DNA from 4 places in the Kitasatospora sp. NPDC029367 genome. Region 3 is predicted to be linked to each of the others. Evidence: riboswitches for the same ligand, from Rfam matches in the RefSeq annotation. Region 3 holds a riboswitch; each other region holds the start of a gene.
What was found. A riboswitch is a leader RNA that binds a small molecule or an ion and turns the genes downstream of it on or off. The one in region 3 is predicted to bind cobalamin.
Positions count from the first base shown of each region.

Region 1: another riboswitch for cobalamin. It lies ahead of nicT (Nickel transporter NicT); the one in region 3 lies ahead of ACZ4W5_RS18250 (CoA-acylating methylmalonate-semialdehyde dehydrogenase).
Region 2: another riboswitch for cobalamin. It lies ahead of ACZ4W5_RS03385 (ribonucleoside-diphosphate reductase subunit alpha); the one in region 3 lies ahead of ACZ4W5_RS18250 (CoA-acylating methylmalonate-semialdehyde dehydrogenase).
Region 4: another riboswitch for cobalamin. It lies ahead of ACZ4W5_RS06130 (cobalamin biosynthesis protein); the one in region 3 lies ahead of ACZ4W5_RS18250 (CoA-acylating methylmalonate-semialdehyde dehydrogenase).

Region 1 is NZ_JBVHYH010000030.1:4,368-11,330, forward strand. Features, by position in the region: gene ACZ4W5_RS18400 (hypothetical protein) at 1-1,295, opposite strand, end outside; gene ACZ4W5_RS18405 (ArsR/SmtB family transcription factor) at 1,475-1,858, opposite strand; cobalamin riboswitch at 1,940-2,133, shown strand; gene nicT (Nickel transporter NicT) at 2,166-3,290, shown strand; gene ACZ4W5_RS18415 (EamA family transporter) at 3,300-4,169, opposite strand; gene ACZ4W5_RS18420 (helix-turn-helix domain-containing protein) at 4,382-4,954, shown strand; gene ACZ4W5_RS18425 (type B 50S ribosomal protein L31) at 5,039-5,287, opposite strand; gene rpmG (50S ribosomal protein L33) at 5,318-5,482, opposite strand; gene rpmB (50S ribosomal protein L28) at 5,646-5,882, shown strand; gene rpsN (30S ribosomal protein S14) at 5,882-6,187, shown strand; gene ACZ4W5_RS18445 (CobW family GTP-binding protein) at 6,193-6,963, shown strand, end outside.
Region 2 is NZ_JBVHYH010000003.1:26,986-33,948, reverse strand. Features, by position in the region: gene ACZ4W5_RS03405 (glycosyltransferase family 2 protein) at 1-847, opposite strand, end outside; gene ACZ4W5_RS03400 (hypothetical protein) at 940-1,788, opposite strand; gene ACZ4W5_RS03395 (glycoside hydrolase family 26 protein) at 1,911-3,365, opposite strand; gene ACZ4W5_RS03390 (hypothetical protein) at 3,505-4,437, opposite strand; cobalamin riboswitch at 4,877-5,017, shown strand; gene ACZ4W5_RS03385 (ribonucleoside-diphosphate reductase subunit alpha) at 5,211-6,963, shown strand, end outside.
Region 3 is NZ_JBVHYH010000029.1:59,110-66,072, reverse strand. Features, by position in the region: gene ACZ4W5_RS18255 (acyl-CoA dehydrogenase family protein) at 1-736, opposite strand, end outside; gene ACZ4W5_RS18250 (CoA-acylating methylmalonate-semialdehyde dehydrogenase) at 733-2,232, opposite strand; cobalamin riboswitch at 2,444-2,623, opposite strand; gene ACZ4W5_RS18245 (serine hydrolase domain-containing protein) at 2,718-3,911, opposite strand; gene ACZ4W5_RS18240 (type 1 glutamine amidotransferase) at 4,038-4,775, opposite strand; gene ACZ4W5_RS18235 (hypothetical protein) at 4,781-5,956, opposite strand; gene ACZ4W5_RS18230 (glutaminase) at 6,325-6,963, shown strand, end outside.
Region 4 is NZ_JBVHYH010000006.1:117,769-124,731, forward strand. Features, by position in the region: gene ACZ4W5_RS06120 (putative cobaltochelatase) at 1-903, opposite strand, end outside; gene ACZ4W5_RS06125 (cobyric acid synthase) at 900-2,414, opposite strand; gene ACZ4W5_RS06130 (cobalamin biosynthesis protein) at 2,544-3,509, opposite strand; cobalamin riboswitch at 3,609-3,737, opposite strand; gene ACZ4W5_RS06135 (helix-turn-helix domain-containing protein) at 3,933-4,625, shown strand; gene ACZ4W5_RS06140 (alpha/beta hydrolase family protein) at 5,065-6,192, shown strand; gene ACZ4W5_RS06145 (hypothetical protein) at 6,792-6,963, shown strand, end outside.

The sequences.
Region 1 (6,963 bases), on a different contig from region 3:
GAGGCCTCGGCGAGCCAGTGTTCGGCGGGCCGTTCGGCCCGGATCGTGGTGCGGGCCAGGACCTCCGCCGTGAACTTCAGTTCTCGGACGGGTTCCTCGGTACTCGCGACGTGGAAGCCTCGGGGGCGGTGGCGCTCGGGGACGACGATCGGGAACCGGCGGAGGCTGACCTCGCTGCCCCGGCATTCGCCCTCGACGTCGTAGGCCGTCGGCGACTCGGCGGGTAGCGGGACGGGTGCCGGGTAGGGCGGCAGGTCCGGGGCCTTGGCCGGCCGGTCGACGGCCGGCAGGAAGTCGTGCAGCAGGGTGGCCAGGAGCTCGCCGGAACGACCGCGTCGGCCGAGCGAGCGGTCGGTGATCGACTGCAGTGAGGCCGGATCGTGCTTCGCCATGGCCTGTTCGATCTGGGCCAGCAGGTCGCTGTGCGGATCGAGCGCGGGCGCGGCCTGGCCGAAGGCGTAGGTGGGGGACCGCGGGTCCAGTTCGGCGGCGCCGGTGGTGACGAGCAGGGTCGGGTGCCGCAGGGCCGCACCGTAGAAGGAGACCGAGCCGTGGTCGCCGATCAGGCAGTCGGCGGCGACGACGGTGGCCTGCCAGCCCTGGTGCGGCGGGATGAGCCGCAGGCCGGAGCGGGTGGCGGCGGCGAGGATCGCCTCCGGGTCGTGCTTGGCCCAGATGTTGGGGTGCAGGATCACCGCCACGGTGTACTCGTCGGCCGGGAGCTGGGCGATGAGAGACGACGGGAGGTCGAGGGCGTGGGCGAATAACGAGTGTTCGCTCCAGGTGGAGTTGACCACGACCAGGCGCCGTCCGTCGACGGCGCCGAGCGCGGCGCGGTAGCGGTCCCGGGAGTCCGCGCTGTGCTGCATCCGGTCGTGACAGAGGTCGCCGACCTCCCGGGCGCGGGGGAGGGCCTCGGGACACCAGTCCGCCAGCCGGCCGAACTGTTCGGAGTGGGTGAGGCCGACGACGCTGGGGAACACCCGCCGCCGGTAGGTGAGTTCCCGCCGGGACAGGCCGGCGGCGCTGACCGGGTCGCCGGTGGACTCGGTGACCAGCCGGTTGTACCCGGCGCCGTGCGGGAGGACGACGAGCGGCGCGTGCAGCCGGTGCATGGAGGCGTGGACGGCGCAGGCGACAGCAAGGTCGAACTCGTAGCGGACGGCCTCCTTCCAGGGCATCACGGTGATGTTGCCGGGCAGGGTGCGGAGGTAGTCGTCGAGTCCGGTGGCGAACTCCGAGCCGGGGTTGACGGTGATGTAGAACCTGATGCCGTCCTGACCACGCAGCAGCATGAGCACGTCGAGAACCCGGGTGGCCGAGGTGAGCGTGCGGGCGACGGCGAGGACGCGCGCCGTGACCGGTCGGGAATCCCAGCGTGAGTCGTCGGGCCAAGGCCGAGGCCGGAGGCGAATCAGCACACGAAGATCGTACTCATCCCCCCGCGCCCCCGGCGTGGTTTGCCGAGTGTCGGTCAGCCCGCCGCCGCGGCGGGCTCCTCGTGGTCGGCGGCGGCGCACTCGTCGAGCAGGGGGCGCATGGCGTCGTCCACGAGCCGGTAGCGCACCACGCGTCCGTCCTTGTCTCCGGTGACCACTCCCGCGGTGCGGAGCAGCCGCAGGGCCTGGGAGACGGCCGGGTCGCGCATGCCGGTGGCGACCGCCAGGTCGCTGACGGCGAGCGGGCCGGCCCGGTGGAGGGCGAGCAGCAGGGCGAGCCGTCCGGGGTCGGCGAGCAGGGAGAACCGCTCGGCCCAGGACCGGACGTGCTCGGTGTCACCGATGGCGGCGATGGCTTCGCAGACCCGGTGTCCGTCGATGGTGCGGTGGCCCGCGCGGTCGGCCGGTACGAGATGCATGCGGACATTCTGGCAGCTCACGACCTGTGATCCTGGACACCTGCACAGGTGCGCAACCTTGCGAGGGTGCGGTCCTGCCCCTACGGTGTTCCCCGCCGTGGTGCTCGGGAATACCGGTGACGGACCTTCGACAGGTCCTGCTCCGGAGCGGCCCTCGCCACTGTGATCGGGGGAGAGAAGTCCGGACCCACATGCCACTGGGCGCTTCGTGCGCCTGGGAAGGCGGGTCCGGGAGCCCCGTAAGCCAGGAGACCGGCCACGGCATCTCACGAAGTCATTCCACGAGGTGCTGGAGCGTGATCCGAAGATGACCCTGCCCGAAACCGCCGCGCCCGCCGAGGCGGACCCCGCCCCCTCCGTACTGCCCACCTTCCGGTGGAAGCGCGAGGACACCGTCCGTACCGCCGGGCTGATGGGGGTGATCCTGGCCATGCACGTGGTGGCCTTCGGGACCCTCATCTTCCTGGTCGCGCCGCACAACTACGCCGTCGGCACCCAGGTCTTCGGGGTGGGCCTGGGCATCACCGCCTACACCCTCGGCATGCGGCACGCCTTCGACGCCGACCACATCGCGGTGATCGACAACACCACCCGCAAGCTGATGGCGGACGGCAAGCGGCCGGTCTCGGTCGGGTTCTGGTTCGCCCTCGGGCACTCCTCGATGGTGGTCATCATGGCCGCCCTGGTGGCGGGCGGCGCCCAGCTGGCGAACACCCTGATGGACGACGACTCGGCCACCCACAAGTGGCTCGGGGTGGTCGGCACCACGGCCTCCGGCGCCTTCCTCTACCTGATCGGCGCGCTCAACCTGGCGGCGCTGCTCGGCATCCTCAAGGTGTTCCGCTCGATGCGGGCCGGGCAGTTCGACGAGTCGGAGCTGGAGGCGCACCTCGACTCGCGCGGCTTCATGGCCCGGATCCTGAACCGGGCGACCCGCTCGATCACCCGGCCCGGGCAGATGTTCCCGGTCGGCATGGTGCTGGGCCTGGGCTTCGACACCGCGACCGAGGTCACCCTGATGGTGATGGCCGGTTCGGGCGCGGCGGCCGGGCTGCCCTGGTACGCGATCGTCTGCCTGCCGCTGCTGTTCGCGGCCGGGATGAGCCTGTTCGACACCCTGGACGGGACGTTCATGAACTTCGCGTACCAGTGGGCCTTCTCCAACCCGGTGCGCAAGGTGTACTACAACCTGACCATCACCGGGCTGTCGATCGCGGTGGCCTTCATCATCGGCACCATCGAGCTGGTCGGCGTGCTGCACGAGAAGCTCGACCTGACCGACCCGGTGACCGGGTTCATCGCGGACATCTCGCTGGACAACGTCGGCTACGCGATCGCCGGGCTGTTCGTGGTGGTGTGGGCGATCGCCATCGGGTACTGGAAGCTGGCGGGTGTCGAGAAGCGCTGGACGCCCGCGCAGCAGCAGCAGTAGCGGTCGGGGTCACGCCGCCGCGAGCAGCAGCGTGCCCGCCACGGCGAGCCCGGCGCCGACCACCTGGACCGGGCGCAGCCGCTCCTTCAACACCCCGCGCGCCAGCAGCGCGGTGACCACCGGGTAGAGCGAGGCCAGCACGGCGGCCACCGCCGCCGAGCCGCCGTGCGAGGCCGACGCGTAGGCGGCGTTGCCGGCCACGTCGAGCAGCCCCACGGCGGTGAGCAGCGGCAGCCGGGAGCGCAGCCCGGGCAGCAGTCCGCCGTCGGCGGCGCCACGCAGCGAGTACACGCCACGCAGCGAGTACAGCAGCGCGGCGCCGCCGACCGCGATGTTGACCAGCCGCTGGACGCACAGCACCAGCAGCAGCCCGCCGCCGGCCGAGGCCTGGGCGAGCAGGGACATGTTGGCGCCGAACCCGAAGGCGGCGGCCAGGGTGAGCAGCAGGGCGGTACGGGCGGCGGCCGGTCCGCCGCGTTCGGGCCCGCCGGCCAGCACCACGCCGGCCACCGCCACCGCGATCCCGGCCAGCTGCGCCGGGCCGGGGCGCTCGCCGAGCGCGAGCCCGAGGCCGACCGGGACGGCGACGCCCACGGTGGCCAGCGGGGAGACCACGCCCATCGGGCCGAGGGCGAGCGCCCGGTAGAAGGCGAGCATCGCGAACGGGCCGATCACCCCGGCGGCGACGGCGTACCAGAGGGCCGGGGAGGCGTCGGCCCAGCCGCCGGTGGCCAGCACCGCGAGCAGCAGCACGGCGGCGGCCGTGGCCTGGGAGACGACCACGACGGCGAGTGCGGGCAGTCGGCGGGTGAGGATGCCGCCGCCGAAGTCGCCGAGGCCGGTGAGCAGGCTGGCGGCGAGGGCGAGCAGGGCGGTCACCGGAGCGCCCCGGGGCTCACGGCGTGCGGGGTCGAGGCCCGGGGGGCCGAGGCGCAGGGGATCGAGGCGTGGGGGATCGAGGACAGCACAATGCACTCCGAAGTACAGTCGGATGGACTTGTTGCCGGAACGGCAGCGTAGTGCACAAAACTGAACTCGGCCGAACACTATTCTGTACTTCTCGTACGGTGAGACACCGGAGGACTGCCCGCGTGCCGGACCCCGACCTGGTCTCCAGGGCCCTCGCCCGGAACCTCAAGCGACTGCGCACCGAGCGCGGCCACACCCTGGACGCCCTCGCCGCCCGGTCCGGGGTGAGCCGGGGCATGATCGTCCAGATCGAGCAGGGCCGCACCAATCCGAGCGTGGCCACCGTGGTCCGGCTCGGCGACGCGCTCGGCGTCTCGATCGCCACCCTGCTCGACTACGAGGAGGGCCCGGACGTCCGGATCGTGCCCGGCGACCAGGCCGTCCCGCTCTGGAACGGGCCGGCCGGCGGGACCGGCACCCTGCTGCACGGGATCGAGGCGCCCGGGCCGCTGGAGCTGTGGGAGTGGCGGATGGCGCCCGGTGAGGAGTACTCCTCCGAGCCGCACCCGGCCGGGACGGTGGAGATCCTCCGGGTCGTCGAGGGCGAGCTGACCCTGCTGCACGGCGAGCGCGAGCACACCGTGCCGGTCGGGAGCACGGTCTCCTTCGACGCCTCCTTCGCGCACGTCTACCGCAACGCGGGGGAGCGGGAGCTGCGGCTGACCATGGTGGTGTCCGTGCCGCCGCCACGCTGAGTCCGTCCCTGTACGTCGCGCCGTCCCCGTACGTCGCGAACGGCGCCTCCCCGAGCCGGGGGAGGCGCCGTTCGCGTTCCGTCGTCAGTGCCGGTCGCCGTAGCGGCGGCGGAACTGCTCGACCCGGCCGGCGGTGTCGAGCACCCGGGACTGGCCGGTGTAGAAGGGGTGGCTCGCCGAGGAGATCTCGACGTCGATCACCGGGTAGGTCTTGCCGTCCTCCCACTCGACGGTGCGGTCGCTGGTGGCCGTCGAGCGGGTGAGGAAGGCGAGGCCGCCGACCTTGTCGCGGAAGACGACCGGGCGGTAGGCGGGGTGGATTCCGGGCTGCATGGTGGGGCTCCTCCGAGGGGGTTCGTGCGGTCAGCGCTCTTCGCGGAAGTCGACGTGCCGGCCCACGACCGGGTCGTACTTGCGCAGGACCATCCGGTCCGGGTCGTTCCGCCGGTTCTTGCGGGTCACGTAGGTGTAGCCGGTGCCGGCGGTGGAGCGGAGCTTGATCACGGGGCGCAGTTCGTTGCGGGCCATCGGGCGTCCTCCTGGGGTCGCGGGCTCGTGGGCTTCGGGTCCCGGGGTCTCGTGGTGCGGGGTCCGCGGGGCTGGATCGGAACCGTACACCGAAATGGAAGTCATTTTCATCTGGTGTAACGTGACCTCCGTCCTGCCCATTCCCGGACGACAGGGAGCACCCATGTCCGCCCACTGCCAGCTCACCGGTCGCCGGCCCGGCTTCGGCAACGCGATCTCGCACTCGCACCGCCGCACCCCGCGCCGCTTCGACCCCAACATCCAGCGCAAGCGCTACTGGCTGCCCAGCGAGGGCCGGTACGTCCGGCTGGTGCTGAGCGCCAAGGGGATCAAGACCGTCGACACGATCGGCGTCGAGGCCGCCGTCGCCCGCATCCGCGCCCGGGGGGAGAAGGTCTGATGGCCAAGCAGAGCAAGATCGCCAAGAACGAGCAGCGGCGCGCGATCGTCGCCCGCTACGCCGAGCGCCGGGCCGAGCTCAAGCGGATCATCGCCCACCCCGGCACCGACCCCGCCGAGCGCGCCGCCGCCCAGGCCGAGCTCGCCCGCCAGCCCCGCGACGCGAGCGCCACCAGGGTCCGCAACCGCGACGCCGTCGACGGCCGGCCGCGCGGCTACCTGCGCGCCTTCGGCCTCTCCCGGGTCAACCTGCGCGTCCACGCCCACGCCGGGCACCTGCCGGGCGTGCGAAAGGCGAGCTGGTGACCGGCATGGGCGGCATGGACGGCACCCGGCTCCCGGTGGTGGTGGTCGCCGGACTGCACTCGGACGAACGCAGCGCCGTCGTCCAGGAGTTGGCGGCCGCCGCGGTGGACGCCGTGGTGCTGCGGCACGACCTGCGGGACGCCTCGCTCGGCCTGGTCCACCGCGAACTGCGGGACGCCGACGGGGCGTTCGACACCGGCTCGACCCCGCTGGTGAACGACTGCCCGTGCTGCGCCCTGCGCGAGGACCTGCTGCCCCGGCTGCTGGCCCTCGCCGACGGCGGCCGGCACGGGCTCGCGGTGGTCGAACTCTGGGGCGGCAGCGACCCGCACCCCGCCGTCGAGCTGCTCGCCGGGGGCGAGGCGGACGGCCGCCCGCTGGCGGAGGCGGTCGAACTCGCGGGCGTGGTCACCGCCGTCGACCCGGACCGGCTGATCGGTGACCTGTCCGTCTCCGACGAGCTGGTGGAGCACGGGCTGCACACCGCCGCCCAGGACGACCGCACCCGCGCCGAGGCGCTCGCCCACCAGATCGAGTACGCCACCACGCTCGCCGTGCCGCGCGCCACCGCGCACGGGCCCGGGCTCGCCCTGCTGCGCCAGCTCCACCCGACCGCCCGGGTGGTCCGGCTCGGCACCGGCGCGCTCACCCGGGCCGCCCTCGGCGGCTTCGACGTGGCCGCCGCGCGCGACCGCGTCAACCCGGCGATCGCGCTGCTCCCCCAGGAGAGCGACGAGGCCGGGGTGAGCACCCTGGTCTGGGAGCGCCGCCGCCCC
Region 2 (6,963 bases), on a different contig from region 3:
GCACTCCGGCGATCGGGGTGCCGGTGCCGGTCATCGCCCGGAAGCGGGCGATGTCGTCGGCCGGGCGGATCGCGTCGGCGAGCCAGGTGAAGGTGGAGACGGCGTTCTCCCGGGGGTACGTCAGGATGCCCTGCGCCATGTGCTTGGCGTCGTCCCCGGCCCGGCGCTGCCGGTTGACGAACTGGGCGACGGCGGCGGCGGTGTCCGGCCCGACACCGGTGTCGTCGTCCATGTGCAGCACCCAGACGTCGTCCTGCGCCTCCCCCTCCTCGATCCGCAGCTCGTGCGAGTAGTGGTTGGCGCGGGCCTTGAACTTGGTGCCGTTGGCCGTCTCGTACGCCTTCGGCACGGTCACCACCCGGATCAACGGGTGGCGTTCGGCCAGCTCGTCGATCTTCTCCGCGGCGGCGCAGCCCTCCTCGGTGAGGATGTCCACCCTCATCCAGGGGAAGTACGGCGGCAGGTGCTCGACGTACGAGAGCACCGAGCGCTCCAGCGCCGGGTAGGTGTCGTGCCGGCCGATGGTCGGCACCAGCACGATCAGGAAGTCGTCCTCGGCCGGCGCGGGCGGGGTCATCCGGTCCACCTGCCGCAGCCGTCGGCGGACCATCAGTACCCCCTGGAAACCGATCAGCACGCCGAACACCGGCATGCCCCACAGGATGGTGATCGCCCAGCCGAGCGGGGTCGGGTTGGGCACGTACGCCCAGATCGAGAAGGCGAAGATGATCACGAAGGCGGTGTAGAACGGCAGCACCCGGGGCTTCCAGGACATCTGTCGCTCGGCGAGCCGGGCGGCCTCGCGGGACGTGGTGAGCACCGTCCGCGCAGGGGCTGTGGACGTCATGGCGGAAGTCGTTCCTCGTCTGGTGTCGGTCGGTCGATCGATCGGTCCGGTCGGTCCGGCTCCGGTGGGGAGCGCGGCCGAGCGGTGGGCGGTCAGGCCTGCGGCGGACGCTGGGCCGGCGGCGCGTCGGCGGGCGGCGGCACGACCGGGCCGGGGGCCTGCGGGCCGGGGGCCTGCGGGCCGGGTACGGGCGGGGCGGCGGGCCACTGCTGCTGGACCGCGGTCGGCTGGTACGTCGCCGCCTGGGGCGGCTGCTGGGCGTACGGGCCCGGCGCGGGCGGCACCGCCTGGGGCGGCGCAGGCGGCCAGGCGGCGGGCTGGGCCTGCGGCTGCGGCTGCGGCTGCTGGTACCACACCGGCTGGGCCGGCGGCTGCTCCGGCCACCCGGGCTGCGGTTGCCCGGGCTGTAGCTGGCCCGGCTGCGGCACTCCGTACGGCCCCGGCAGCGGCCCGCCCGGAGCCGCGCTCTGCGCGGGCGGCCAGGCCGTCCCGGCCGAAGAGCCCTCCGCCTGCTCCCGCCACTTGGAGCGGGCGAGCAGCACGATCAGCGTCGCCGTGACGACCACACCGAGCGCGAAGGTGGCGAGCTTCAGTCCGCCCTCGGTCGTCCCCGTGAACCACTGCCGCTGCGGTTCGTCCAGCAGCGCGCCGGTCAGGCTGCGCACCCGGTTGTAGCCCTCGACCAGTGCCACGCCCGCCGCCACGCCGAGCGCCCAGTCGCGCCCGCGCAGCAGCAGGATGCCCGCGGCCAGGTACAGCAGGCCGTAGTTGAGGCTCCCGGTCTCGGCGTCCACCGAGGTCCCGCCGTAGTAGAAGATGCCCTTGAGGTAGGTCGCGAAGCCGACCTGCCCGAAGCAGTTGTAGGCCGCCCAGCCGAGCAGCACCACGCCCCAGCCGACCGCCAGGCCACCGGCCCCGCGTATCGGACGTGTCTGTGTCATCCCCGCACCCCGCCCCTCCGGTCCTCTTCCGACCGTCCGCCGAACCCTCGGGTTTCGCCGCCACAGGATGCCACACGGCACAACGGACCCGGAATTCCGCCGGTTCAACGGCTCCGGACCGGTCAGCGGACGTGCAGCCCGCCCCAGTCGAGGCTCCCGCCGGACGGCCCGGAGCCGCCGGTGATCGCCAGCGGGCTGTGGTAGGTGGCGTTGACGTCCGCCCCGGAGTTCCGCGGCTGGTCCGGGGCCAGGTTGTCGGAGGTGAGGGACTGCCCCCAGACCGTCCAGATCGTCCAGGGGGTGCGGCTGAGGGTGTCCGGCTGGCGGGAGTTGACCGGCACGGCGAAGGACTCGGCGAGCATCCTCGGCTTGTGGTAGGCGGCGAGCCCGTCGTAGTAGCGCTTGGTCCACACCTCGCCGGTGCCGATCGGGTGCGCCGGGCTGCCGCTGTAGTCGTCCACCCCCACCACGTCGACGTACTGGGAGCCCGGGTAGTAGTCCCACGGGTCCACGCCCGGGGCGCCGTCCCAGGACACCGGCGTCCAGACGAACAGCAGGTTGTGCAGGCCCCTGGTCTCCACCAGGTACTTGTAGGTGATCCGCCACAGCGCCTGGTAGTCGGCCGGCTTCTGGCCCGCCCACCAGAACCGGCTGGCACAGTCCTGGACGTTCATCTCGTGGTAGGGGCGCAGCAGCACCGGCACGTCGTGGGCGGCCAGGTACTCCAGGTGGTCGGCCAGGTAGGACAGGTCGGTGATCAGTGCGCGGTACTCGGGGGTGTCGCCCCCGGCGTCCACGACCCGGCCGAACCAGCCCGGGTCCTTGGCCGCCGGGGAGTTCGAACAGAGCACCCGGTCGAAGGACTTGACGCCGGACCCGGGATAGGGCTCGTGGAAGGACATGCCGACGATTCCGGCCGGGGCCCCGCCGTTGTCCGGCAGTGCGGTGGTGCTGCCGTCGCAGTTCTGCTGGACACCGGAGCCGTCGTAGGTGCCGTCGTCGGCGCGCGGGTGGCCGGACCAGACGGCGGTCATCAGGTCGACGGCGTCGTCGGTGTACTGCCAGCCGGCGCGGCAGGTGGGCCAGCGGCCGGCCGAGTAGGAGCGCGGGTTGCCGACGCCCCAGGCGTTCTGGCCGTAGCCGGGGCCGAGGTCGGTCTCCATGAAGCCGGGCAGCCGGCCGGTGATGTCGGCGGCCTTCTTGTAGTAGTAACCGACCTGCTTGGTGCCCCGGTAGTCGCCGTACTCGGGGTTGTTGCGCTCGTTGTGCGCCTCGACGTGCTGGCCGATCACCGTGCCGCCGCTGTGCCCGGTGCGGGCCTGGGCCTCCAGGTCCGCGAGGAACTGCTGGACGGCGCGGGCGTTCGGCGAGGCCTGCGGATCCCGGGCCAGCAGGTCCCGGCCCACGTCCGGCGGCAGGGTGCGGCCGGGGGCGCCGACCGACACCGGCACCCGAATGGGCAGTCCGACCTCGGTCCGGTCGTCGCGGTCCAGCAGCACGAGACTGCCGGCGGCGACCACGACACCGGCCGCGGCCAGGACGGCCGGCTTACCGCGCAGGGCTCTGGGCAGGGCCACGACCGCTCCTCCGGTTTCTCGCCGGCGCCGACCCCCACGGACGCAACCGGAACACGCGTACGAATGACTCCGACGAGAGCCTGCCACACTCCCCCGGTCCCGGCGAACAGGTCCGCCGGGACCGGGGTGTCACAGCGGGTCAGCCGGTCGCGGCGGCCGTCGGCGTGCCCTGCGAACCCGGCGTGGCCGAGCCTGCCGCCTTGGCCCGCTGGAGCAACTGGGCCTTCACGTGCTCGGCGAACCCGGAAGCCGCCGCCGTCGCGGTGGCGTCAGGGGCGTTGCCGCCCTTCGCCGAGCCCTCGACGGTGAAGTAGGCGTACCGGCCCAGGCTGCTGTGCGTGCCGGTGCAGCCGGGGTTGGCACAGAACGCCGGGGCGCCCGGCGCGGGCAGGCCCTTGAGCTGCCCGGTGTAGTTCTTGATCGCCGTCTCGGCCTGGATCTTGTGGTCGAAGACCGCGACGCCGACGGTCACCGCGCTGTCGCCGGAGACGTACGTCGCCCGGAGCACCTTCTGGCAGCCCTGGTCCCCGAGGACCTTGCCGAGCCCGCCGGTGGTGGAGTTGCCGTCCCAGCAGGGCTGGTCCAGCGAGACCACGGTCCGGTTCCAGGACACGCCGTTGACCGTCACCTGCAGCGCGGAGAACAGGGCCCCCGCATCCTGCGGCGCCGGGTCGGTGGCGGCCTCCCAGATCGGCTTCGACGGGTCCTCCGGCTGCCCGCCCGGGGTCGCGCCGCCGTTCGACGGGCCGGGGGTCGGCTTGCCCGAGGCGGGTGCGGTCGCGACCGCACCGCCGCCGGGCTTGGCCGGGTCGTCCTTCTTGCCGAACAGCAGCACTCCACCCGCGACCAGACCGCCCACCAGGACGACGGCCACCGCGCTGCCGATGATCTTCACCCGGCGCTTGCGCCTGGCCTCGGCCTCGTTGCGGTCCGCCAGCGCCGCCCAGTCCGGCTCGACGCGCTGCGGCGGGACCGGCTGCTGAGGCGCGACCGGCTGCTGCGGAGGGCCCGGCTGCTGCGGAGGCTGCTGCCACTGCGGCTGCGGAGCCGGCGGCTGAACCGGCTGGGGCACCGGCGGGACGGGCTGGGAGAACGGCTGCGCGGCCGGCGCCACCGGTCCGTACGAGGCCGGCGGCGGGCCGAAACCACCGCCCGGCGGCGGCACCGGACCCGGCCCCACCGGCTGCTGATTCTGTGCGCCCCCCGACCCGGCGGGAGGCGTCCCCTGCGGCCCGTGCCCAGGTACACCAGTTCCGTCGCTCATGCGCCCAGATCGTAGGGCATGACCCTCACCGCCCCTCGGCCCGGTGACCGTTCCGTATCGAAACCCGGACGCCCGGCGCGCCGGCCCCGGGTGTCCGACACCCGGATCCGAGGCGTCCGGCGGGCGGCCGCGACACGTCCGGAGCGTGCTTCCGGGCCTCGGACGACCACGAACCGCCACCGGCCCGGGCACAACCCGTCATCGCGACAACACACCACGCCGCACTACATGTGGTGTCGCATCGAGGAGACACCACTACATGTATGCTCGCTTCTGCTGTCGATGCAGGGGAACCCGGTGGGAATCCGGGACTGCCCCGCAGCGGTGTGCGGGCGGCTCCAGCAGCCGTACCGCGAGTCCGAGTACCTGCCGAACAGCGTGCGCCACGGCCCTCCCGCAGAGGCCGCGCCGGCACCCAGCACCACCCCTCCGGGCCTCGCGGGCGGGCCGGGGAGACACCTCGCGCGGCGCCTTTGCGTCCGCGCCGTGCTCCCCTGCCCAGATCGGCCCGGGTGACCCCGATCACCGCCGCACGATCGCCGCCAGGAGAGAGCGCCTTGACCACCGCTGCCTCAGTCACCCTGCCCGCCCAGGGCTCCGGTACCGCCTTCACCGACCCGACGGTCTCCGACCCCGGCGGTGCTCTCCTGCGGCTGCTCACCGACCGCAGCGCCGACCTCACCGAGGTCGACCCCGGCCATGTCGCCGCCGCCGCGCTGCGCGGCCGCCACGCCGGCTCGGACTTCGCCGAGCTGCGCGGGCTGGCCGTGGACGCCGCCGCGTCGATGATCGCCGAGGACCCCCAGTACTCGAAGCTGGCCGCCCGCCTGCTCGCCCTGGAGATCGTCGACGAGGCGAACAGCCAGGGCTCGACCTCCTTCTCCGCCTCGATCGCCGTCGGCCACGCCGAGGGCCTGATCGGCGACACCACCGCGGCCTTCGTCGCCAAGCACGCCGACGCCCTGAACGCGCTCGTCGACACCAAGGGCGACGACCGCTTCGAGTACTTCGGCCTGCGCACCGTCCAGTCCCGCTACCTGCTGCGCCACCCGATCACCCGCAAGGTGATCGAGACCCCGCAGCACTTCCTGCTCCGCGTCGCCTGCGGCCTGGCGGTCGGCGACTCCGAGCAGTCGGTGCGCGAGGTGTCCGAGCTGTACGGCCTGATGAGCCGTCTGGAGTACCTCACCTCCTCGCCGACGCTCTTCAACTCCGGCACCCGGCACCCGCAGATGTCCAGCTGCTACCTGCTGGACTCGCCGCTGGACAACCTGGACTCGATCTACAACCGCTACGCGCAGATCGCCCGGCTCTCCAAGCACGCCGGCGGCATCGGCCTGTCCTACTCGCGCATCCGCTCGCGCGGCAGCCTGATCCGCGGCACCAACGGCAAGTCCAACGGCATCGTCCCGTTCCTGCGCACCCTCGACTCCTCGGTCGCCGCCGTCAACCAGGGCGGCCGCCGCAAGGGCGCGGCCTGCGTGTACCTGGAGACCTGGCACGCCGACATCGAGGAGTTCCTGGAGCTCCGCGACAACACCGGTGAGGAGGCGCGCCGCACCCACAACCTCAATCTGGCCCACTGGATCCCGGACGAGTTCATGCGCCGCGTGAACGCCAACGCCGACTGGTCGCTGTTCTCCCCCGCCGACGTCCCCGAGCTGGTCGACCTGTGGGGCGCCGAGTTCGACGAGGCGTACCGCAAGGCCGAGCTGGCCGGCAAGGCCGTCCGCACCATCCCGGCGCAGACCCTCTACGCCCGCATGATGCGCACCCTCGCGCAGACCGGCAACGGCTGGATGACCTTCAAGGACGCCTCCAACCGCGCCGCCAACCAGACCGCGCTGCCCGGCCGCACGGTGCACTCCTCCAACCTGTGCACCGAGATCCTGGAGGTCACGGACGACTCCGAGACCGCCGTCTGCAACCTCGGCTCGGTCAACCTCGGCGCGCACGTGGCCCCCGGCGCCACGGCCGACGACCTGCTCGGCGCCATGGACTGGGAGCGCCTCGACGCCACCGTCCGCACCGCCGTCACCTTCCTCGACCGCGTGGTGGACATCAACTTCTACCCGACCACCGAGGCCGGTACGTCCAACTCCCGCTGGCGCCCGGTCGGCCTCGGCGTGATGGGCCTCCAGGACGTCTTCTTCAAGCTGCGGATCGACTTCGACTCCGCCGAGGCCGCCCGCCTGTCCACGCTGATCGCCGAGCGCATCATGCTCACCGCGTACGAGCGCTCCGCCGACCTGGCCGAGCAGCTCGGCCGCCACGAGGCCTACGGCGAGACCCGCGCCGCCCGCGGCGAGCTGCACATCGACCACTTCCCGAGCG
Region 3 (6,963 bases):
GCCGGCCGCCGTTGAGGCCGGCCATGGCGATGCGGAAACCCTCGCCCTCCGCCCCGAGCAGGCGGTCGGCGGGCAGCCGGACGCCGTCCAGCAGCACCTGCCGGGTCGGCTGGGCGTTCCAGCCCATCTTGTGCTCGTTCGGACCGAAGGACAGCCCCCGGTCGTCCCGGTCCACGAGGAACGCGGAGACGCCGCCCGGCCCCGGGCCGCCGGTGCGCGCCATCACCACGTACACCTGGGACGTGCCCGCCCCGGAGATGAACTGCTTGACGCCGTCCAGCACCCACTGGTCGCCGTCGCGCACGGCCCGGGTGGTGAGCGCGGCGGCGTCGGAGCCGGCGCCGGGCTCGGTGAGGCAGTAACTGCCCAACTGCTCGGCCGTGCAGAGCGCCGGCAGCCAGCGGGCACGCTGCGCCTCGGTCCCGTAGCGGTCCACCATCCAGCCGACCATGTTGTGGATGGACAGGTAGGCGGCGATCGACGGGCAGCCGGTCGCGAGCGCCTCGAAGGCGACCACCCCGTCCAGTCGGGAGAGCTCCGATCCGCCGACGTCCTCGCGCACGTACACACCGGCCAGGCCCACGTCCGCCGCCTTGCGCAGCACGTCGACCGGGAAGTGCTCGTCCCGGTCCCAGGCCACCGCGTGCGGGGCGAGGTGCTCGTCGGCGAAGGCCCGGGTCGCCTCCGCGACGGCGCGCTGGTCGTCCGTCAGGTCACTTGCGTGCACCGTGCTCATCCCATCGTCGGCATGGTGAAGCTCGCGCCCTCCTTGACCCCGGAGGGCCAGCGCGAGGTGACGGTGCGGGTGCGGGTGTAGAAGCGGATCGAGTCCGGGCCGTGCTGGTTGAGGTCGCCGAAGCCGGAGCGCTTCCAGCCGCCGAAGGTGTGGTAGGCGATTGGCACCGGGATCGGCACGTTGACCCCGACCATGCCGGTGTTCACCCGGCGGGCGAAGTCCCGGGCGGTGTCGCCGTCCCGGGTGTAGATGGCCACGCCGTTGCCGAACTCGTGCTCGCTCGGCAGCCGCAGCGCCTCCTCGTAGTCAGCGGCGCGGACCACGGTCAGGACCGGGCCGAAGATCTCCTCCCGATAGATCCGCATGCCGGGGGTGACCCGGTCGAACAGCGAGGCGCCGAGGAAGTAGCCGTCCTCGTGGCCGGGAAGGCGGAAGTCCCGTCCGTCCACGACGAGTTCGGCTCCCTCCCGGACCCCGAGGTCCAGGTAGCCGCGGACCCGCTCCAGGGCGTCGCGGCCGACCAGCGGACCGAAGTCGGCCGCCGGGTCGTCCGAGCGGCCGACCTTCAAGGCGGCGATCCGCTCGACCAGCTTCGCCACCAGCGCGTCCGCGGTCTCCTCCCCGACCGGGACGGCGACCGAGATCGCCATGCAGCGTTCGCCGGCCGAGCCGTAGCCGGCGCCGACGAGGGCGTCGGCGGCCTGGTCGAGATCGGCATCCGGCATCACGATCATGTGGTTCTTCGCGCCGCCGAAGCACTGTGCGCGCTTGCCGTGCGCCGCCGCGGTCGCGTAGACGTACTGGGCGATCGGGGTCGAACCGACGAAGCCGAGCGCCTCGACCCGGGGGTCCTCCAGCAGCGTGTCCACGGCCTCCTTGTCGCCGTTGACGACGTTGAGCACGCCCGGGGGAAGCCCCGCTTCGAGGAAGAGCTCGGCCAGGCGCAGCGGCACCGAAGGGTCGCGCTCGGAGGGCTTGAGGACGAAGGCGTTGCCGCAGGCCAGCGCGGGCGCGGCCTTCCAGAGCGGGATCATCGCCGGGAAGTTGAACGGCGTGATGCCCGCGACCACGCCGAGTGGCTGGCGCATCGAGTAGACGTCGATGCCGGTGCCGGCGTTGTCGCTGAACTCGCCCTTCAACAGGTGCGGGATCCCGGCGGCGAACTCCACCACCTCCAGGCCGCGCTGGATGTCGCCGTGGGCGTCGGCCACGGTCTTGCCGTGCTCGGCGGAGAGCAGCCGGGCCAGGTCCTCCTTCTCCTGCTCGACCAGGTGCAGGAAGCGCAGCAGCACCCGCGCCCGCCGCTGCGGGTTCCAGGCGGCCCACTCGGGCTGGGCCTGCGCGGCGTCGGCGATCACCGCCTCGACCTCGGCCCGGTCGGCCAGCGGCACCCGGGCCTGCACCCGGCCGGTGTTGGGGTCGTACACGTCGCCGAACCGGCCGGACGTCCCGGCGACGCGCTTGCCGCCGACGAAATGGGTCAGTTCACGGACCATCGGTTCCTTCTCTCATCGTGGATGGGGAGAGGAGGAATGGAGAGACCACCGCCACCGTCCGGGCGCACGGTCGTGCGCGCCTACGGCGGTCCGGCGGTTGACGTCAGCGTCGGGGGAGCAGGTGTGCCCCGACGGTCAGCACGGCAGGGCAAGGGGCAGCGGAACGGGAAAGGCAGCCCGGAGTCATGCGTGTCGTCTCCATCCTCGTGGAAAACACGGACCACCCGCGGCCGGTATCCTGACTCCCGGATCCACGCCCGCCCCCAGGCCTTCCCGGCTGGCTGCCAGTGGCCGTCATCCACGAGGACGAACTCCCCGGTCACAGTGGCGGGACCGTGCCGGACTCACACCGGCTTCCCTGACACCGCGGACCTGGCATCGACCATATAGTCGGACGTCCTAGTAAGTCCAGAGGTCCGGGGTCCGAGGCCCGCGGCGCGCCCTGCTGTCGTGACCTCCCCCGCGTCCCCCCCCCGGGTCGTGCGTCAGGCCTGGTCGGAGGCGTCGCCGTAGACGTTGTCGGGGCTGACCACCCGGGTGATGGCCCGGCCGAGCAGGGTGCTGGGGTTCTCGCCGTTCGAGGGGATGTCCGTGTTGAGCAGGATCACCATCGTCGCCTTCTGGGCGGGCAGGTAGACCGTCAGACTCTGGTAGCCGGGCAGGGAGCCCGCGTGGCCGATCCACCCGTGGTTGATGTCGATGCCCAGTCCGTAGGCGTCACCCGGCGCGCCGGTGGGGTGCGCGTCGAGGCGCTCCGCCTGGGTCTTCGGGGACAGCAGGCCGCCGGTCGCGACGTTCTCCGCCCAGGAGCGCATGTCGTCGAGGTCCGAGATCATCGCGCCGGCTGCCCAGCCCCAGCTCGGGTTGAAGTCCGTGGCATCCGCCACCGTGCCGTCCGGCGTCATGTCGGTGTAGCCGTGGGCGTGCGGCAGCGGGAACTCCGCCGCCACCGGCAGGAAGGTGCGGTCCAGGCCGCTCGGCCGCGTGATCAGGTCCCGGATCGCGTCCCGCAAGGGGCGGTGGGTGACCTTCTCGACGACCAGGCCGAGCAGCACGGTGTTGGTGTTGGAGTAGTCGAACTGCGTGCCGGGCGGGAACTGGTTGGGATGCTCGAAAGCGATGTCGAGCAGCTCGTTCGGCGACCACTGGCGATGCGGCTCGGTCGTCAGCAGGTGCTGGAAGCCCGGGTCCTTGCTGTAGGCGAACAGGCCGCTGCGCATGTCCGCGAGCTGACGCAGCGTGATGTGCTCTCCGTCGGGCACCCCGTCGACGTATGCGGAGATCGGGTCGTCCAGGCCGACCTCGCCGCGGTCGACGAGCTGGAGCAGCGCGGTGACGGTGAAGGTCTTGGTCTCGCTGCCGATCCGCATGTTCAGGTCGGTTCGCATCGGGGCGCAGTCGCTCGTGTCCGCGACGCCGAAAGCCCGTACGTAGCGCGGCTGTCCGGGCTTCCAGACGCCCACGATCACGCCGGGGACACCGGCGTCGGCGGCCGTCTGCCGGATCACCCGGTCCAGCTTGGCCGCGGTCGCTTCCCAGGACTGCGACGCGGCGGCCGGTTCCCTGGGGACCGGTACGGCCGCCGCGGGCGCGGCGATCCCGGGCAGGGAGGCTGCCAGGCAGGCAGAGATGGTCGTCACGGTGCGCAGCAGGGCAGATCGGCCCGTTCGGATAGGCATACGCCCCTGGATAGGTCGTTCCAGGCTTCTGCCCGCGGCACCGCACCGGCCCCCCTACGGACATTCATCCGAATGCCTCCGGGATCGCCGCGCATCGGGATCGCGGTGCAGCGGACCCCGACGGCGTCAGCGCGTGATGCGGTCGATCACCAGGCGCTCGAAGAGGTCCTCGGGCAGGTCGTCCTGGTACCGCTCGACCGAGCGATGCGCCGCGGCCGGGTCGCCGTGCCAGCGGCTGATGACGTCCTCGTTGAAGTCGATCAGCCGGCGCACGTCGTCCGGGGTCAGCTCGGGGTGGAACTGGCATCCGAAGACCCGCTCGCCGTAGCTCAGCGCCTGGACGGAGGTGTGCTCGTTGCGGTACTCGATCCGCACGCCGTCCACTTCCTCGATCTGCGGACTGATCGCCTGGTAGTGGAACGACGGCACGACGCCGACGCCCCGGCGGTCGCCGACCCGGTTCACCTCGGTCAGGCCGACCTCGATGCCCGAGGTGTCGATGATCGAGCCCGGACGCAACGCCTCGGCGATCAGCTGCGAGCCCAGGCACACGCCGACCACCGCGGGGCCGGTGTCGCCGTCACGCCCGTTCGCGTCGGCGACGAGTTCCCCCATCAGCTTGATGGTCGCGCGCATCCACGCGGCGTCGGAGTGCACAGACGTCTGGCCTCCGGTGAACACGTACGCCAAGGCCGGCTGTTGCCGTCGCGCGGTCAGCTCGGCCGCCTCGGTCACCAGGTCCAGGCGGCCGCAGCTCAGGCCGGCTCGGGTCAGCCGCTGCTCGATCCGGTCGGCGTAGTCGAGACTGTCGTAGATCAGCCCGTCCGCGACGCAGATCTGCACGTCCACCGGCACGATCCCCACCCCTCTTACTCGAAGAACCTCGACCACAGGTTGAGGGCCGAGTCGACGCACTGGACGAAGCTCAGGATAGCCACGATCGTCACTGCGAGGTTGACCTTCGTCACCCGGCGCAGCTGGTCGTGCTCCAGTTTGCGTTCCACCGCGCGCCGCGCCATGTCGAGCAGGGTGTCGGTGCGCTCGCGCACCTTCTCGGTCTCCCACGCCTCCAGGACACTGTCGCGCAGCTTGAGCACGTGGAAGTCGTAGCTGAACGTGGGCCGCACCAGCGCCTGGTAGTCGGCGCGCAGCCGTCGTTCCAGCGAGATGAGCAGTTCGGGGTCCTCGTTCAGTGCCATTTCGCGGACGATCCGTTCCGCGGCACTGGCGGAGCGTTCGAGTCGGGCGTAGTGCACGTTCAACTGACCGAGAAGGTGTTCGAGTTGGTCGAGCGTCTCGCCGGGGCCGTCCCGGGAGGCCAGCAGGAAGAAGGCGTATCCGGGGTAGAAGAACTCCTGCGGCCACGTCGACTCGGAGGGGATCGGTGCGGCGGAGCGGGGGTAGATCAGGTGCCGCAGCGCATCGGAGAGGGTCGCCCGGCCGGGTGCCGGGTGGGTGGTCCAGCCCGCGTAGGTGAGGTTGAAGTACGGCAGGACCGTGGGACACGGCGGCCCCTGTCGGCACCGGTCGGACATCGCGGTGAGGGCCGGCAGCAGCTCGTCCCTGATGCGCGTGGTCAGGTCGTCGCGGCCCTTCGGCCCGAAGCCGTCGATGAGCTGCTCCCGCTGCCTCCCGGTCCACCCCTCGACGACGCGCATGTGCACGGCCACCGACCCGTAGCCGTCCGGGAACAGGATGCCGGTGACGTGCAGCTCCACCGGTAGCGCCGTCGTCTCCCGCACGATCGCCGTCAGCCGCGCGTCGAACTCCTCCGACCCGGCGAAGTGGGTGAGCAGGTCGACCGGCGGATTGCCGAAGGTGAGCGAGCCGCGCAGGAACTGGTCCAGGGACCGGTGCACCAGCGTGAGGCGCCCCTGCGGATCGAGTCGGCCGTCCGCCGGAACGGCGAAGCCCGGAGAGTCCGCGAGCGAGACCGGCCCGGGGAAGAAGGGCCCGGTCAGCAGGAGCAGGGCGTCGCCGCAGAAGTCGACGCCCGGCTCCGCAGGCGGCGGCGCAGCAGGCTCACGCGGATGCGGTATCAGCACTCCGCCCGGTAGTCCGGCCTTGTCCGGGACAGGTCCAGCGCCGTCCATGCGACCGCCCCCCAACGAATCCGGCATCTCCGGCCTTTGCCGACTTCCGAGCTCCCCGTGACAGGCGTCCGGCGCGCCGTCCTGTTCGGAGCTCCGCTTCCGATTCACCCTGGCAGGCTGCCCCCGACGGCGAACACGCACATCAGTCTGCGCGGGGAGTTCTGACAGCGCATCCGGCTCGACGCAAGAAGGCGCCGGGATTCCGGTTCGCGGGTCGGAACCCCTCCGCGCCGCTCCGGGCGCCCTTCCCCCCGCGAGCGCCCCGGCGCATGCTGATGCCGGGCCGGACAACGGCGTCCCGCCCGCGGAGGGGGGCCGGCATGGACTACGAGGACCTGTTCGCACGCATCAACGAAGCGGTTCGCCCCGTCCTGGCCGAGGGAACCGTCGCCCAGTACATCCCGGCCCTCGCCGCCGTCGACCCCCACCGGTTCGGCCTCGCGATCGCGGACACCCACACCCGCAAACCGCCGCGCGGTACCGGGGACTGGCAGGTCCCGTTCTCCATCCAGTCCATCTCCAAGGTGTTCACCCTCGCCCTGGTCCTGGCCGGCGACGGCGACTCGCTCTGGACCCGGGTGGGGAAGGAACCCTCCGGGTCACCCTTCAACTCCCTTGCCCAGCTTGAGCGGGAGAACGCGATCCCGCGCAACCCGTTCGTCAACGCCGGCGCGCTGGTGACCACCGACCGGCTGCTCACCCTCACCGGGGACTCCCGGGGCACCCTGCGCGAGTTCCTCCGCACCGAGAGCGGCAATCCCCGCATCGACTTCGACGCCCAGGTCGCCTGGAGCGAGAGCCAGCACGGACACCGCAACGCCGCGCTCGCCCACCTGCTGGCCGACCACGGCCGCCTCGACAACCCCGTCCCGGACGTCCTCGACCACTACTTCTGGCAGTGCGCCCTCACCATGAGCTGCCGCGACCTCGCCCTCGCCGCAGGGTTCCTGGCCCGGCAC
Region 4 (6,963 bases), on a different contig from region 3:
GTCCTCCTCCAGCACCTCCGTCCGCCCGGCCCAGGCGGCCAGCGCGACCGCGGTGCGGGCCATCACGATGTCCGCGCGCAGCCCGTCCACCTCGAACGCGGCGCACACCGCAGTGATCTGACGCAGCGCCACATCCGTCAGCTCGACCTTCGGGAGCAACTCCCGTGCCGCGGTGATGTGTTCGGCGAGCTCCCGCTCCTCCGCCGCGAACCGCGCCGCGAAACCGGCCGGATCGGCGTCGTAGGCGAGCCGGCGCCGGACCACCTCGGCGCGCTCGGCCGGCTCCCGGGTGGCGGCGATCTCGACGGTCAGGCCGAAGCGGTCGAGCAGCTGCGGCCGCAGCTCGCCCTCCTCCGGGTTCATGGTGCCGACCAGCAGGAACCGCGCCGCGTGCCGCACCGACACGCCCTCGCGCTCGACGTAGGAGCGGCCCATCGCGGCGGCGTCCAGCAGCAGGTCCACCACGTGGTCCTGGAGCAGGTTCACCTCGTCGATGTACAGCACCCCGCGGTGCGCCTTGGCGAGCAGTCCGGGCTCGTACGCCTTGACGCCCTCGGCCAGCGCGCGCTCCAGGTCGAGCGAGCCGACGATCCGGTCCTCGGCCACACCGACCGGCAACTCGACCAGCTGGGACGGCCGTTCGTGACTCCCGACGGCGGCGTGCGGCCCGTCCGGGCACTGCGGGTCCGGCCCGGCCGGGTCGCAGGCGAACCGGCAGCCGTCCACGACGGCGATGGCGGGCAGCAGCCCGGCCAGCGCGCGCACCATGGTCGACTTCGCGGTGCCCTTCTCGCCGCGCACCAGCACGCCGCCCACGGCCGGGGAGACCGCGTTCAGCAGCAGCCCGAGCCGCAGGTCGGCCATCCCGACGATCGCGGTGAACGGATAGCGGACCTCACTCATGCGTCACTCCCAGGTGCTCCGGGCAGGAGGAACGGCAGCGATCCGGCCGCCGGCACCCCGCCCTCGATCAGCTTCCACAGCGCGTCGGTGTCCGCGTGCTCCTCGATCAGGTCGCCCAGCCGGTCCAGCCGGGCCTCGCGCGCCTCGGCGAACGAGGTGTCCGGTGCCGGCACGAACGCCCGCCCCGCCAAGTCGGCGACCTCGCGCAGGAGTTCACGGCGGAAGCCGTCGTTCTCCAGCGCGCCGTGCCAGGTGGTGCCCCAGACCGAGCCGACCCGACAGCCGTCCAGGAAGGGCACACCCCCCTCGACGTCCACCACCCCGTGGTGGATCTCGTACCCCTCGACCCGCTGCCCGTACGCCTCGCCGACCGGCCGCGCCAGCACCTTCTCGACACCGAAGCGCACTCGGGTCGGCAGCAGCCCGAGCCCCTCGACGAGACCCGCCTTCGACTCCACCTCGTCCTCGATCGAGTGCGCCAGCATCTGGTAGCCGCCGCACACCCCGAGCACCGGCCGCCCGGCCGCCGCCCGCGCCCTGAGCGCCGGCTCCAGGCCGCGCTCGCGCAGCCAGGCGAGGTCCGCCACCGTCGCCCGGGTGCCGGGCAGCACCACCAGGTCGGCGTCGGCCAGCTCCTCCGGCCGGGTCGCCCAGCGCACCAGCACGCCCGGCTCCTGGGCCAGCGCGTCCAGGTCGGTGAAGTTCGACAGCCGCGGGAAGCGCACCACGGCGACCCGCAGCACGTCCGCCCCCAGCGGCCCGCGCCCGTCCACCCGGTCCACCACGGTGGACAGGTCCAGCGAGTCCTCGGCGTCCAGCCACAGGCCCGGCAGCATCGGCAGCGTGCCCAGCACCGGACGGCCGGTCAGCTCGTGCAGCATCTCCAGCCCGGGCGCCAGCAGCCGGGCGTCGCCGCGGAACTTGTTGACGAACCAGCCGGCCACGTGCCGCTGGTCCTCCGCCGACAGCAGCGCCAGCGTCCCGTACATCGCCGCGAACACCCCGCCCCGGTCGATGTCCCCGACCACCACCACCGGCAGCGCGGCGGCCGTGGCCAGCCCCATGTTGGCGATGTCCCGGTCCCGCAGGTTGATCTCGGCGGGGGAGCCGGCGCCCTCGCACACCACCACGTCGTAGCGGGCGCGCAGATCGGCCAGACACTCCAGCGCCCGTTCCAGCAGGACGGGCTTGCGCTCCCGGTAGTCCAGCGCGCCCACCTCGGCCACCGGCCTGCCGAGCAGCACTACCTGGCTGCGGCCGTCCGCGCCCGGCTTGAGCAGCACCGGGTTCATCGCCGCCTCCGGCTCCACCCGGGCGGCCTGCGCCTGCATCGCCTGGGCACGGCCGATCTCGGCGCCGTCGGCGGTGACGAAGGAGTTCAGCGACATGTTCTGCGCCTTGAACGGGGCCACCCGCACACCCTGCCGGGCCAGCCAACGGCAGATCCCGGCCGTCACCACGCTCTTGCCCGCGTCCGAGGTCGTCCCCGCGACCAACAGTGCGTTGCTCATGCGCCCGCCTCGCTACGCTCGGCAGGCGCTTCGCACAACGCGCACCTTCCGATGATGAACTCGCTGCGCTCGCTCATTCGCCCGCCCCGCACAACGCGCACCCTCCGATGATGAACTCGCTGCGCTCGCTCATGCCCCACCCTTCTTCCTCATCAGCATCCGCAGCAGGACGTGCCCCGCGACCGTCGTACCCAGCGCCAGCGCGCCCACCCGCCGGGACAGCGTGCAGGCCCGCTCGATGTCGTCCACCGTCACCGGCCGCAACTCCGCACCCAGGACCGGCCGGTGCTCCACCCGCTCCCCGTACTGCAACGTCCCGCCCAGCCGGACCCCGACCGCCCCCGCGAAGGCCGACTCGGCCTGGCCCGCGTTCGGGCTCGGGTGCGCGGAACCGTCCCGGCGCCAGACCCGCCAGGCGGTCCGGGGCTCGGGCGCGGCGGCCACCGTCAGCAGGGCCGTCAGCCGGGCACCCGGCCAGCCCGCCACGTCGTCCAGCCGGGCCGAGGCCCAACCGAAGCGGGCGTAGCGGGGCGAGCGATGGCCCACCATGGCGTCCAGGGTGTTCACCGCACGGAAGGCCAACAGCCCCGGCGTACCGGCCAAAGCGCCCCAGACCAGCGCGTTCACCACGGCATCCGCCGTGTTCTCCGCCACCGACTCGACCACCGCCCGGGCGATCTGCTGCCCGTCCAGCGCACTCGGATCCCGCCCGCACAGGTGCGGCAGCCGCTCCCGGGCCGCCGTCAGATCGCCGACGGCCAGCGAGCGTCCGATGGTGCGGGCCTCCCGGGTCAGCGAGGTGCCACCGAGCACCGTCCAGGTCGCCCCCGCCGCTAACGCGGCCCGGCCCAGCGGACGGCGCCCGACCGTACGGTCCAGAGCGAGCGCGCCGGCCGCCACCGCACCCACGCACACCGCGGTGTACCCGGCACCGGCCGCCCGGCCGTCGCGCCACAGCCGCCGCTCCAGCCGCCCCGCGGCCGTGCCGAACAGGGCGACGGGGTGCCCGCGGCGCGGGTCGGCGTACCGGGCGTCGGCGGCGTAGCCCGCGAGCGCGCCCAGGCCGAAGGCGGCGGCCCGGGTCAGCGGGCGCACAACAACGAAAGGCTGGGAATCCAACCGGGCGGGGCAGCCTGCATCGCGTGGGTGTCCTCACTCAGGGTCCGCGCCCTGGATCGACGTACCGGGGGCGAGAGTCTCCTGGCTTCCGGGTCCGACGCACCCCCGGGCCTTCCAGCGGCCCCTGACGGGCCGCCGTGGCACTTTCCGAGCGTGCTCCCCGGTGACAGTGGCGGGACCGCGCCGGACTCGCACCGGCTTCCTCTCCATGCCTCCGTTTGGCCCCAGGATCCCATCACGCGCCCGAACCGGGAGTCAACCGAGGTCACGGAGGGGTTGGTCACACGACACGCCCGCCCCCGCCCTGTGCGATCGCCCAGCCCCACGACGGGCCCGGCGCCCCCGCTTCGTGCGTTCGGCGGCTGGGGCCGCGCCGCGAGCCACGCCTACGGTTCGGCCATGCGCCGCAGAAAGCCCCCCGCCGCCGCCCCCACCCCGGTGCCGTTCTCACCGGAGGCCGCCCGGGCCCACCGAACCGGCCTAGGGCTGACCCCCGAGCAGGTCGCCGAGGGCATGGCCGCACACGGCGTCCGACTGCTCCCCGGCCACGTCCTCGCCTGGGAGGACGGCGTGCTGCGCCCCGGCGAGACCGAGTTCATCGCCCTCGCCCGCGCCCTCTGGTGCCCGGCCGCCGCCCTGATGCCCGGCCCCCCGGTCACCCTGCGCGACCACCGCCTCGCCCGGGAACTCCCCCCGGAGACCGTCGCCGAACGGGTCGGCATCCCCCTCCCCACCTACCGCCAGGCCGAACTGACCGGCCACTGGGACGGCGACCCCGACCAGACCCACGCCCTCGCCCAGGTCCTCGGTCTGCGCCTCACCGAACTGATCGAAGCCACCGGCCGCCGCGAGGCCCTCGACACCCTGCTCCGCCAATGCGTGGCCGGCCGCTGGCAACCCCACCTCCGCCCGATCGCCCACCTCGTCCCCGTCCCCGAACCCGACCTCGCCGCCGTCCTCCCCGTCCTCCACCAGGAACACCACATCCCCTCCCACTGGGGCACCACCACCCACCCCACCACCCCCACCCCACCCCTCACCCCCCGCTTCTGGCACCTCCTCAGCACCCACCACCCCACCATCCCCGTCTGACCACACCACCCCACAAACACCAACCCCCCCACACACACGCCACCCCCCACCCCCACCCCCACCCACCTACCCGCACTCACCCACCCACCCCCACCACCCCCCTCCCCCCACCCGACCCAGGCGAGAGGGACGCGCTGCGGGAGGGGGCGGTGGAGGGGGTGGGTGCGGAAGGGGGCGTGACGGGTGATTTTCAGACCGCCAACGGCGCCCAGCACCCCTCGATGAGGGTCGGCGGTCTGAAAATCATCCAGCCCCCGGAGCGCCCACCCCCGGAACCGCCCCCGGACCAACCCACCCTCCCGAGAGCCCACCCCCCAACCAAAGCCCCGCGCAGCGGCCCCCGGCCCCCAGACGGCCCAGCCCAGTGGCCGCCCCGCCAGGCCCCTTGTGGACTGGTCCTCGAACACCGTCCAGGTCCGTGAACAGAGCGGGGATCGATATGCGTTGGAGAACCGCAGCCGTCGTGGCGGCCGCCACCGGAGCCGCCGCCGGGGCCGCCGTCCTGGTCGTCGGCCGTCGGGCTTCCGAGCGGATGGTCCGTCCGGGTGCGGGCCCAACCGCCGGCGGCCAGGGTTCGGGGCCGGTGCTGGTGCAGAGCCTGGCGGCGGGGCGGGTGACGTTCAGCCGGCGCCCGGAGAGCCTGCGGCCCGGCCGCTGGGCGGTGGAGTGGGCGGACGGCGGGCATGCCGTGGTGGAGGAGGTCCTGCACAGTGACGCGCAGGGCGTCACCCGGCGCCTGGTCCGGGCGGACCGGGGCACGCTGACGCCCGGCACGGAGGTCCGTTTCACTCCGCGCGTGTACCTGGGCGATCCGACCTCGGCGCTCGGCCTGGCCTTCACCGACACCGTGGCCGAGGGCGAGCTGGGCCCGCTGCCGGTCTGGCTGCTCGGCGGCAAGCGCGGCACCTGGGTGATCCTGGTCCACGGCCCGGAGGCGGACCGCGGGCAGACCCTTTCGGTGCTGCCGGCCCTGCACCGTCTGGGGCTGCCGGCGCTGGTGGTCACCTACCGCGGCGACGAGGGCGCCCCGGCCTCCCCGGACGGCTACAGCCACTTCGGCGAGACGGAGTGGCGGGACGTCGAGTCGGCGATGCGGCTGGCCCTGGACCACGGCGCGGGCCGGGTGATCCTGTACGGCTGGTCGGTGGGTGCGACGACGGTGCTGCAGACGGCGGCGCGGTCGGCCTGGGCGCACGCGATCAGCGGGATCGTGCTGGACTCGCCGGTCCTGGACCTGCCCGCGGCCGCCCGCCGGGACGCCGCCCGGGCGGGCTTCACCGGGGTCTCCGCCGAGCTCGGCGCGCTGGCCGCGCAGGGCCGTACGGGCGTCGACCTGGCGGACTTCTCCCGCTTGGCGGAGGGTGCGGACCTGCGGGTCCCGACCCTGGTGCTGCACAGCCCGGACGACACGATCGCACCGATCGGCACGGTGGAGCGCCTGGCCGCGGCCCGCCACGACGTGGTCAACCTCCAGCGCTTCCCGGGCGCCGAGCACGCGGCCCTCTGGAACTCGGCACCGGACCACTACACCGAGCTCCTCCGCCGCTGGCTGACCCCACTGCTCTGACCCCAGCCCCGCCCCGCCCTCAGGGGCAAACCTTGCTCCCGAACCCCCTCAGCAGATCCCCCCTCCCCCTCCCCCTCCCCTCACCCCCACTGCACCGGAAGTCGACCCCGCCGACTTCCGGTGCAGCACTGCCCCCCACCGGCACATGCCACCTGGCCGGATCACAGCCCTCCGCTTCCACCGCACCCCGCCCCTCCCGCACGCCCGCAGAACCACCCACCGCCCCCACCCCCACACGCAGCGTGACCACCCAACCGGCCAGGGCAACGCCCCACCACCCCCCTGGCATGACCCCGCCACACGTTTCCGGCCAGGCGGTTTGCCTCTGTTGCCCGATCTTGCGGAGGTGCCGCCCCCGGTCGAGCGGTCGTACGGGCAACCGGATGTGACAGAAGGCCGGTACAAGGGGAAGACTGCTCGACGTGACGTCTCGGAACCCGCGCGACCGTGATGCCCCGCTCCCGCCGACGATCGGTACCGGTGCGACGGTGACCCGTCTCCCCGGTACGGCCCAACGGCCCTCCGGCGGCAGGCCGGGCGGGGCCGCCGTACCCCGACGCCGTGGTCCCGCCCCGGCCCCCGGCCGGGGCCGGGTTCCGGTGCCGGAGGGCTTCCCCGCGCCGGCCGAGCTGGCCCCGCTGGCCCGTCGGATGCTGGTGGACGCCGTCCGGATCGCCCGCTGGGCCGGGGAGCTGGCGGAGGTCGACAAGCGCGGCGAGCTGCTCCCGGACGACGCCCGTGAGGCCGGCCGGGCGCTGGCCATGACGGTCG